DNA from 2 places in the Streptomyces sp. NPDC014894 genome. Region 1 is predicted to be linked to the other one. Evidence: riboswitches for the same ligand, from Rfam matches in the RefSeq annotation. Region 1 holds a riboswitch; the other holds the start of a gene.
What was found. Region 1 has a riboswitch for glycine ahead of gcvT (glycine cleavage system aminomethyltransferase GcvT). Riboswitches for the same ligand answer to the same signal wherever they lie in the genome.

Region 1 (4,726 bases):
TGTTCACCAGCGACGGGTCGTCCACCACGTTCTGATTGGCCTCGGTGACCTCACCGGACACGGGCGAGTACAGATCGCTGACGGACTTGGTCGACTCCAGCTCTCCGCAGGTCTCGCCCGCGGTCACGGTGTCGCCCACCACGGGGAGCTGGGCGTAGACGACATCACCGAGCGCGCCGGCGGCGAACTCCGTGATCCCGACCGTCGACACGCCGTCCTCGGCGTCCGACAGCCACTCGTGCTCCTTGCTGTAGCGCAGCTGCTGGGGGTTGCTCATGACCTGAATTCTCCTGTATGCGGGAAGGGCGGATGTACGTGCTGGGGGTACGGCGGGGTGCCGCTGGTCACTTCTGACGCCGGTACGCGGTCGTGCGCGCCGTACGCGTCGGCCGTCGCGCCGCCGCGCGGGCGGTGCGCCGAGGCCGGGACGCGCCCGTACGTCTCGTCCGGAGCGCCGTCGCGCGCCGAGGCCGGGACGTCGCCGTGCGCGCCGGCCCGAAGGCCGTCGGGTGCGCCGGACGTCACTTCGCGCGCTGGTAGAACGGCAGCGCGACGACCTCGTACGGCTCGTGCGCCCCGCGGATGTCGACGCCGACGCCCTCGGCGCCCGGGGCGGCGTGCGCCGCGTCCACATAAGCGATGGCGATCGGCTTCCCCAGCGTGGGCGAGGGCGCGCCCGAGGTGACCTCGCCGATCACCGCGCCGCCCGCGACCACCGGATACCCGGCGCGCGGGACCCGCCGGCCCTCGGCGATCAGCCCGACCAGCTTCCGCGGCGGAGCGCTCTCGGCGCGCTCGGCGGCCGCGGCCAGGGCCGCGCGGCCGACGAAGTCGCCCGCCTTCTCGAACTTCACGACCCGGCCGAGACCGGCGTCGAAGGGGGTGAGGCCGGTGGTCAGCTCATGCCCGTACAGCGGCATGCCCGCCTCCAGGCGCAGGGTGTCCCGGCAGGACAGACCGCAGGGGACCAGACCGGCGGCGGCGCCCGCCTCGGTCAGCGCCCGCCACAGCTCCTCTGCGTGCCGGGGCTCGACGAACAGCTCGAAGCCGTCCTCGCCGGTGTAGCCCGTACGGGCGATCAGCGCGGGGACCCCGGCGACCGTGCCGGGCAGGCCGGCGTAGTACTTCAGACCGTCCAGATCGGCGTCGGTGACGGCCTTCAGGATGCCGGGGGACTCCGGGCCCTGGATCGCGATCAGCGCGTACGCGTCCCGGTCGTCGCGCACCTCGGCGTCGAAGCCGGCGGCCCGCTCGGTGATCGCGTCCAGCACGGTCTGGGCGTTCCCGGCGTTCGCGACGACCATGTACTCGGTCTCGCCGAGCCGGTAGACGATCAGATCGTCCAGGATCCCGCCGTCCTCGCGGCAGATCATGGTGTAGCGGGCCCGGCCCACACCCACCGAACCGATGTTCCCGACCAGGGCGTAGTCCAGCAGCGCGGCGGCGGCGGGACCGGTGACGGTGATCTCGCCCATGTGGGAGAGGTCGAAGAGGCCCGCCCGGGTGCGGACGGCGTGGTGCTCGTCGCGCTCGCTGCCGTACCGCAGCGGCATGTCCCAGCCCGCGAAGTCGGTCATGGTCGCGCCCAGCGAGCGATGAAGGGCGTCGAGCGCTGTCTGGCGATGGGCGTTGCTCATGGATAGGGCTCCCAAGGGCATGCGGGCGAGGACGACCCTCCCCATCTGTCATCGGAACCTGAGAGGTTCGTCGCGACCGTATGTACGGGTGACCGTACGTACCGGTGGCCGTGACTTGCACCTTGGGTGGAGCCGCGCAGGGCGGCCCGCTTTTCAGATCTGCCTCATCGCACGCGGTACGGGGCCTGAGAGATTCAAGGGAGGAACTTGCTCCTTCGGCGCCCGGCACCGAGGTGCCCGGGACTCTCCCGCGTGGATTCAAGCGGCCGGTATGCAGTTGGCGGGCACATCATTGCACGCATTCGGCGCTGGTGGGGGTGTGGTCCCGGCCGTTCGGGGCCGGGCCGGGAAGCGCCCCGGGCCGGGGCGGGGGCGAGCGCCGGGCGGAGCCGGGGAGCGGGGCGGCGCGGGCCCCGGCGCCGGTCCGCGCGAAAGCGCGGACGGCGCGCCACACGCCGGACGCGCCTCGGGCACAAATCAGTTGTGTCCCATTACCATTTCTTTACGCTTCTTGGGCAAGTGTGTGGGTGACCTGACAAGGGGGAGGGTGTGATGACGTTGCAGCACTCCGGTGCGTACGCCACGACCGCGGGTGTGCCCGCGCAGGCACAGCCGGCGGTCAGCGGGCTCCACGGGGGAGTGGGGGCCCGGCCCGTGCTGCGGGACCTCAGGGACCGCGCCGGGCGCAGCCCGCGGCGGCTGATGTTCGCCGCGGGGGATCTGGTGGTGGTGTCCGGGCTGCCGGGCAGCGGGAAGTCGACCCTGATCAGACGTGCCGCGAGAGGCCGGGGCATCGATTCGCAGGACGCCCGGGACCGCTGGGACGCGCGCACGCCGGCGTTCCTCCCCTACGCGGTCTACCGCCCCCTGGTCCGGCTCGCGCACTACGCCGGGCTGCGGCGCGCGCTCCGCTCCGGCGAGAGCGTGGTCGTCCACGACTGCGGTACGCAGGCCTGGGTGCGGCGCTGGCTGGCCCGCCGGGCGCGGAGCCGGGGCACGGCGCTCCATCTGATCCTGCTCGACGTCCCGCCGACGGTGGCCCGGCAGGGGCAGCGCGAGCGGGGCCGGGGCGTCTCCGGGTACGCCTTCGCCCGGCACCGCCGGGGTGTCGGCCGGCTGATCGCCGACGCGGAGGCGGGCCGTCTTCCGGCGGGCTGCTCCTCCGCGGTGCTCCTCGACCGCGACTCCGCGAGCGTCCTCACCCGCCTCGGCTTCGATCCGTCCTGACGCCTGCCCTGACTCGACGCCTGCCCCCGCCGTTCGTCCCGCCACCCGTCCCCGCCGACTGCCCACGCCGCCCGTCCCCGCCGTCCGGTACTCGTCCTGCCCGCCTGCCCCGAGGCCCGTCCCGCCGCCAGGCCGCCCGCCCCCTTTCCGAGACCTGTCCCGCGGCCTGTCCCGGCGCCCCCGTACCGGTGACCGGCCCGAGACCTGCCCCGCACCTCCGGCCGGCCCGGCTTCCTCGCCCCGGCCCGTCCCGCCCGGGCCCCTCGGCCGCCCGGGCCCTCCGCCGCACCCCCGCACCCGCGGGGCTCCCGCCCCGCACCCCCGCACCCCCCGCTACGTGCGCCGGATCCGCCCCCGGCGTGCCTCCCGCACCCCCGGAGGGCGGTGCTCAGGAGGCGGAGGGCGGCATTAGGGTCGGGGGAAAGCCGAGGGGACGACCGGCCAAGCCGGGGGAGAGGGCCAGCACATGACCATTCCGGAGCAGGCACAGCCATACCCGTACACCGGCGGCTGGCCCGCCAACGAGCTGGAGGAGACGCTCGCGGCCTCCCTCGGCGACCCCTCCGCCGGCGCCCGGCTCGTCGAAGTCCTCGGCCGCAGCCCGCTCTGGGTGCCGCTGCCCCGGGGCGGCTCCCCGGACAGCCGCGATCTCGATCTGCCCACCATGGAGATCGACGGCGCTCCCTATGTCCCCGTCTTCAGCTCCGAACAGCAGTTCATGAGCTGCGTCGGCGGCCATATGGCCTTCACCGTCGCCCCCGCCCGCGACTTCGCCCGGGGGCTGCCCCCGCAGCTGGGCATCGCCGTCAACCCGGGCGGCGCGGTCGGCGCGCCGCTCCCCCCGCCCGCCGTGGCCGAGCTGTGCCGGGCCGGAGTGCCCGCCGCGCCCGACGGACCCGCCGCCGGCGGCCGGGTACGGATGTTCGAGCCGGACTGGCAGGAGGAGCCGGTCGACTTCCTCGCCGCCGCCGCGGGAGAGTTCCACGAGGCCCGCGTCGTCCTCACCGCCCGCCGCGCGCTCGCCTCCGTCGAGGGCGACCCGCCCGCCCTCTTCATCGGCGTCCAGCTCTCCTCCTGGGAGGGCCCCGGCGGCTCCGCCCCCCTCGACGCGCTCGGCCGGGCGCTCGGCCGGGTCCAGGTGCCCTGGCCGGTCAATCTCGTCCTCCTCGATGTGGCGCGGGACCCGGTCGCCGACTGGATGCTCGCCACGGTCCGGCCCTTCTACCAGCGGGATCACCGCTAGAGCCCGCCCCGGGAACCCGGGGCCGCCGCCGCGCGTCAAGTCGGTGTCAAGGCGGCCGATTAAGCTGGCTCCACGGCCAGACCTCCCACCGGTGCGACGGCTGTGCTGAACACGGAGCAGGAGAGGGGCGGAACGAGGGTGAGCGCGTCAGGCACCGCGGCGACCGGGCAGGTCGAGCACATGCTGCGCCAGGTCACGCCCGGACGGTACGACGCCTACGAGGCATTGCTGAACGCGCTCGCCGACCCGGCGAACGGCAGGGTCTGGATGCTGCTCTGGCACGGCAGACCGGGCTCCCCCGACGCCCAGTACGGGAACATGGAGATCGACGGCATCGGGTACGCCCCCTGTGTCACCTCCGCCCAGGAGCTGGCCGTATCCGGCTGGAACCGTGCGCATGAGGTGGTCTCCGGACCCGATATCGCCCGCACCCTCTTCCCCGAGCGCTGGGGAATCTGGCTCAATCCACATGCTCCCGGCGGCGGGGTGGGCATCCCCTGGCCCGATCTGCGCCGGATCGCCACCGGTCTGGAGCGGATGCCCGCCGGACCGCTGAGGCTCTCCGAGCCCGCCATCGAGATTCCGCACTTCTACGCCCTGCTCTCCCAGAACGCCCATC
Region 2 (4,726 bases), on a different contig from region 1:
TCGCGATCATCGCCGCACAGAAGCGGTCGATCTCGCTCAGATTCTCACTCTCGGTGGGCTCGATCATCAGCGTGCCCGCCACCGGGAACGACATCGTCGGCGCGTGGAAGCCGTAGTCGATCAGCCGCTTCGCGATGTCGTCCACACTGACGCCCGTCGCCTTCGCCAGCGGGCGGAGGTCCACGATGCACTCATGGGCGACCAGCCCGGCGGGACCCGTGTAGAGCACCGGGTAGTGCGGCTCCAGCCGCTTGGCGATGTAGTTGGCGGCCAGCACCGCGACCTGCGTCGCGCGCTTGAGACCCTCGCCGCCCATCAGCCGCACATAGGCCCACGAGATCGGCAGGATGCCCGCCGAACCCCACGGCGCGGCCGAGATCGGCCCCACGCCCGTCTCCGGTCCGGCGGTCGGCTGGAGCGGGTGATTCGGCAGATACGGGGCGAGGTGCGCCCGGACGCCGACCGGCCCGACGCCGGGGCCGCCGCCGCCGTGCGGGATGCAGAAGGTCTTGTGCAGATTCAGGTGCGAGACGTCGCCGCCGAACTCGCCCGGCCGGGCCAGACCCACCAGCGCGTTGAGATTGGCCCCGTCCACGTACACCTGGCCGCCGGCCTCGTGGACCTGGGCGCAGATGTCGGCGACGTGCTCCTCGAAGACGCCGTGGGTGGACGGGTAGGTGATCATCAGTACGGAGAGTTCCTCGCGGTACTGCTCGATCTTGGCGCGCAGGTCGTCGATGTCGACCTCGCCGTCGTCGGCGGTCTTGACCACGACGACCTTCATCCCGGCCATCACGGCGCTGGCGGCGTTGGTGCCGTGCGCGGAGGAGGGGATCAGGCAGACCGTGCGCCGCTCGTCGCCGTTGGCCCGGTGGTAGGCGCGGACGGCGAGCAGCCCGGCGAGTTCGCCCTGCGAGCCCGCGTTGGGCTGGATGGAGACCTTGTCATAGCCGGTGACCTCGGCGAGCCGCTCCTCCAGCTCACGGATGAGGGTGAGATATCCGCCGGCCTGGTCGACCGGGGCGAAGGGGTGCATCTGCCCGAACTCGGGCCAGGTGACCGGCTCCATCTCGGTGGTCGCGTTCAGCTTCATCGTGCATGAGCCGAGCGGGATCATGCCCCGGTCGAGCGCGTAGTCGCGGTCGGAGAGCCGGCGCAGATAGCGCAGCATCGCCGTCTCGGAGCGGTGCTGGTGGAAGACCGGGTGGGTGAGGTAGTCGTCGGTCCGCAGCAGCTCGGCCGGCAGGGTGTCCTCGGCGGACCCGTCGAGCGCCTCGATGTCGGCGCTGACGCCGAAGGCGGCCCACACCGCGGTGAGGTGGGTGCGCAGCGTGGTCTCGTCGCAGGCGGCCGAGACATGCGAGTCGTCCACCGCGCGGAGGTTGACCCCGCCCTCGCGGGCGGCCGCGACCACCTCGGCCGCGCGGCCCGGGACGCGTACGGTCACGGTGTCGAAGTACGCGCCGTGCACGACCTCGACGCCGCCCGCGCGCAGCCCGGCGGCGAGCAGGGTGGCGTAGCGATGGGTGCGGCGGGCGATGGTGCGCAGTCCGTCCGGCCCGTGGTAGACGGCGTACATGCCGGCCATCACGGCGAGCAGCACCTGGGCGGTGCAGATGTTGCTGGTGGCCTTCTCGCGGCGGATGTGCTGCTCACGGGTCTGGAGCGCGAGCCGGTACGCCTTGTTCCCGTCGGCGTCGACGGAGACGCCGACGAGCCGTCCGGGCAGGCTGCGGGCGAACTTCTCACGCACGGCCATGAAGCCGGCGTGCGGGCCGCCGAAGCCCATGGGGACGCCGAAGCGCTGGGTGGTGCCCACGGCGATGTCCGCGCCCAGCTCCCCGGGCGGGGTGAGCAGGGTCAGCGCCAGCAGATCGGCGGCGACGGTGACGATCGCGCCGAGCGCCTGCGCCTCCTCGATGACCGGCTTGATGTCGCGCACGGCTCCGGACGCGCCCGGGTACTGGAGCAGCACGCCGAAGACGCCGCGCTCGGCGATCTCGGCGGGGATGCCCTCGCCGAGGTCGGCGGCGACGACCTCGACGCCGGTCGGCTCCGCGCGGGTCCGGATCACCGCGAGGGTCTGCGGCAGCACATCGGCGTCGACCAGGAAGACGCCCTGCTTGACCTTGCCGACCCGGCGGGCGAGCGACATCGCCTCGGCGGCCGCGGTGCCCTCGTCGAGGAGGGAGGCTCCGGAAGTGGGCAGTCCGGTCAGTTCGGCGACCATGGTCTGGAAGTTCAGCAGGGCCTCGAGCCGGCCCTGGGAGATCTCCGGCTGGTAGGGCGTGTACGCCGTGTACCAGGCCGGGTTCTCCATGACATTGCGCAGGATGACCGGGGGTGTGAAGGTGCCGTGGTAGCCGAGGCCGATCATCGGCGTCAGCACCGCGTTGCGGTCGGCGAGGGTGCGCAGCTCGGCCAGCACCTCGGCCTCGGTGCGCGCCTCGGGCAGGCCCAGCGCCGAAGCGGTCTTGATGACGTCGGGGACGGCCGCGGCGGTCAGCTCGTCCAGCGAGCCGTATCCCACCTGGGCCAGCATCTTGGCCTGCGACGCGGCGTCGGGCCCGATGTGGCGCTGCTCGAACGGGATGCCCTGTTCGAGGCTGGAGAGCGGAATGCGGTTGGCGGTCATGTAGGAGGCCTCCTGGTCTGACGCGACCTGCGAGAGGCACCACCGCACGCGGGGTGCCCTGGACGGGCCTCCCCCTCTGTCATCTCAACCTGAGAGCTTCACCGGACCGCCTGCCTGCGACGCTCCGGCTTTCACCGTCGGTGAGAGCGGATGCCGTCCGACGCCCGCCCTGCTTTCCAGAGTGACCTCGTCCGCGCGGTACAGGGTGCCTGAGAGATTCCGGGGAGGATTTGCTCCTTCGGCGCCACCGTCGTCCTGCCGGTGGACTCTCCCGCGCGGGGTCAGCAGCCGCTTGCCAGCCTACCAGCGCGCCCTTTCAGCGATCGCTCAAGTGGCCGACGCCTTCGATGTGCCCTTTCGTATGGATTAAAGAGCAGTTGCGACCATATGGAGGGACCGTGCAGACCGATATCGATCCGCGCAGCCTGATCGGCCGCAAGGCGTTCGACCGCGACGGGGCCAAGATCGGCACCATCGACGAGGTGTACCTGGACGATGCCACCGGTACACCCGAATGGGCGGCGGTGCGCACCGGGCTCTTCAGCCGGGACGCCTTCGTCCCGCTGGAGCCGAGCACCTTCGCCGACGACATCCTCCGGGTCCCCTACGAACGCTCGCTGATCAAGGACGCGCCGGACTTCGGCGTCGGCCGCCATCTCTCCCCCGAGCAGGAGATCCAGCTCTACCAGCACTACGGCCTCGAACTCTCGGCGTCTCCGGAGGCTCCCGCTCCGCCCCCGGAGGACCGCTCCTTCGGCCGGCTGGCGGGCGACGAGGACTGACCACCGCGCCCAGCCCCGCCGGGCCCGTCGGCACCCCCGGCATCCGGCGCGGGCCCCGGCTCGGGCTCCGGCCCCGGCCCCGGCCCAGCGTCCGCCACCGCCGCCGACTCCGGTACGGGCAGCGGCCCGGCGTCCGTCCCGGCCTCCCCCGCCGCCCCGGCGCCCGGCTCCGGAACTTCCGCTCCCGCTCGCACTCCCACTCCCACCAGGGGCAGCGGATCGGACGGCATCAGATCCGGATCGTCCACCCGGAAGGTGCGCACCCGCCCCGGGGGCGAGCCGGGGCGCTCGAACCGCACGGTGACCCGCCCGACGCCGCTGCCCTGCACCCAGCCCGCCCCGTACAGGTCATGACGCACATCGTGCCCGGGCGTCCACTCCCGCACCGCGGGCACGTCCCCCTCCGCCTCCCCCGCCGCATCCGTCTCGCGCGCCCCGCCCGCCGGCCGCGCGTCCTGCTCCCCGGCGCCGTCCGGCCCGGGAGCGGGAAACACGGCCGCCGGTGCGCCGGCGGCGGCCTCCGCGGCGGCGGAGGCCTGGGCGAAGAGATCCTCCTGCGTGTAGTCCGCGAGCCCGGACACCCCGACGCCCAGCAGCCGCACCCCGCCGGTGGTGTCCACCGACTCCAGCAGCCGCGCGGCCGCCTCCCGGACCACCGAGGCGTCGTCCGTGGGGCCCCGCAGCGTCTCGGAGCGGGTCAGCGTCGAGAAGTCGTACCGCCGGACCTTCAGCACGATCGTCCGCCCCGAGTGCCCGGACTCGCGCAGCCGCGCCACACAGCGCAGCGCGAGCCGCTCCACCTCGGTCCGGATCCGCACCCGGTCGTGGAGATCCACATCGAAGGTGTCCTCGACCGAGACCGATTTGGTGTCCCGCTCGGCCACCACGGGCCGCTCGTCGTGACCCAGCGCCATGCGGTACAGCGAGGTCCCGTGCGCCCGCCCCAGCAGCCTCACCAGCTCGTCCTCGCCCGCCTCGGCGAGATCGGCGCAGGTCGTCATGCCCGCGCGCCGCAGATGCTCCCCCGTCGCCGGGCCGACCCCGGGCAGGATCCGCACCGACAGCGGGCCCAGCAGCTCCCGCTCGGCGCCCGGCTCCATCATCACCAGCCCGTCCGGCTTGGCCTGCTCCGAGGCGATCTTGGCGAGCATCTTGGAACCGGCGAGCCCCACCGAGCCGGTCAGCCCGGTCACCGCGCGTATGTCCACTCTCAGCCGCTCACCGGCGGCCAGCGCCGACGGCAGATCGTGCGCCGCGCCGCCGGCCTCCAGGTCCACGAAGGCCTCGTCCAGGCTGAGCGGCTCGACCA

Region 2: linked by a shared signal. The riboswitch ahead of gcvP (aminomethyl-transferring glycine dehydrogenase) and the one ahead of gcvT (glycine cleavage system aminomethyltransferase GcvT) in region 1 are both predicted to bind glycine.

The regions. Positions count from the first base shown of each region.
Region 1 covers NZ_JBIBWD010000001.1:258,839-263,564, forward strand. The annotation lists gene gcvH (glycine cleavage system protein GcvH) at 1-277, opposite strand, end outside; gene gcvT (glycine cleavage system aminomethyltransferase GcvT) at 522-1,637, opposite strand; glycine riboswitch at 1,802-1,898, opposite strand; gene ACF089_RS01105 (AAA family ATPase) at 2,190-2,864, shown strand; gene ACF089_RS01110 (enhanced serine sensitivity protein SseB) at 3,331-4,107, shown strand; gene ACF089_RS01115 (enhanced serine sensitivity protein SseB C-terminal domain-containing protein) at 4,246-4,726, shown strand, end outside.
Region 2 covers NZ_JBIBWD010000015.1:161,983-166,708, forward strand. The annotation lists gene gcvP (aminomethyl-transferring glycine dehydrogenase) at 1-2,635, opposite strand, end outside; glycine riboswitch at 2,822-2,919, opposite strand; gene ACF089_RS29815 (PRC-barrel domain-containing protein) at 3,034-3,417, shown strand; gene ACF089_RS29820 (DNA polymerase IV) at 3,327-4,726, opposite strand, start outside.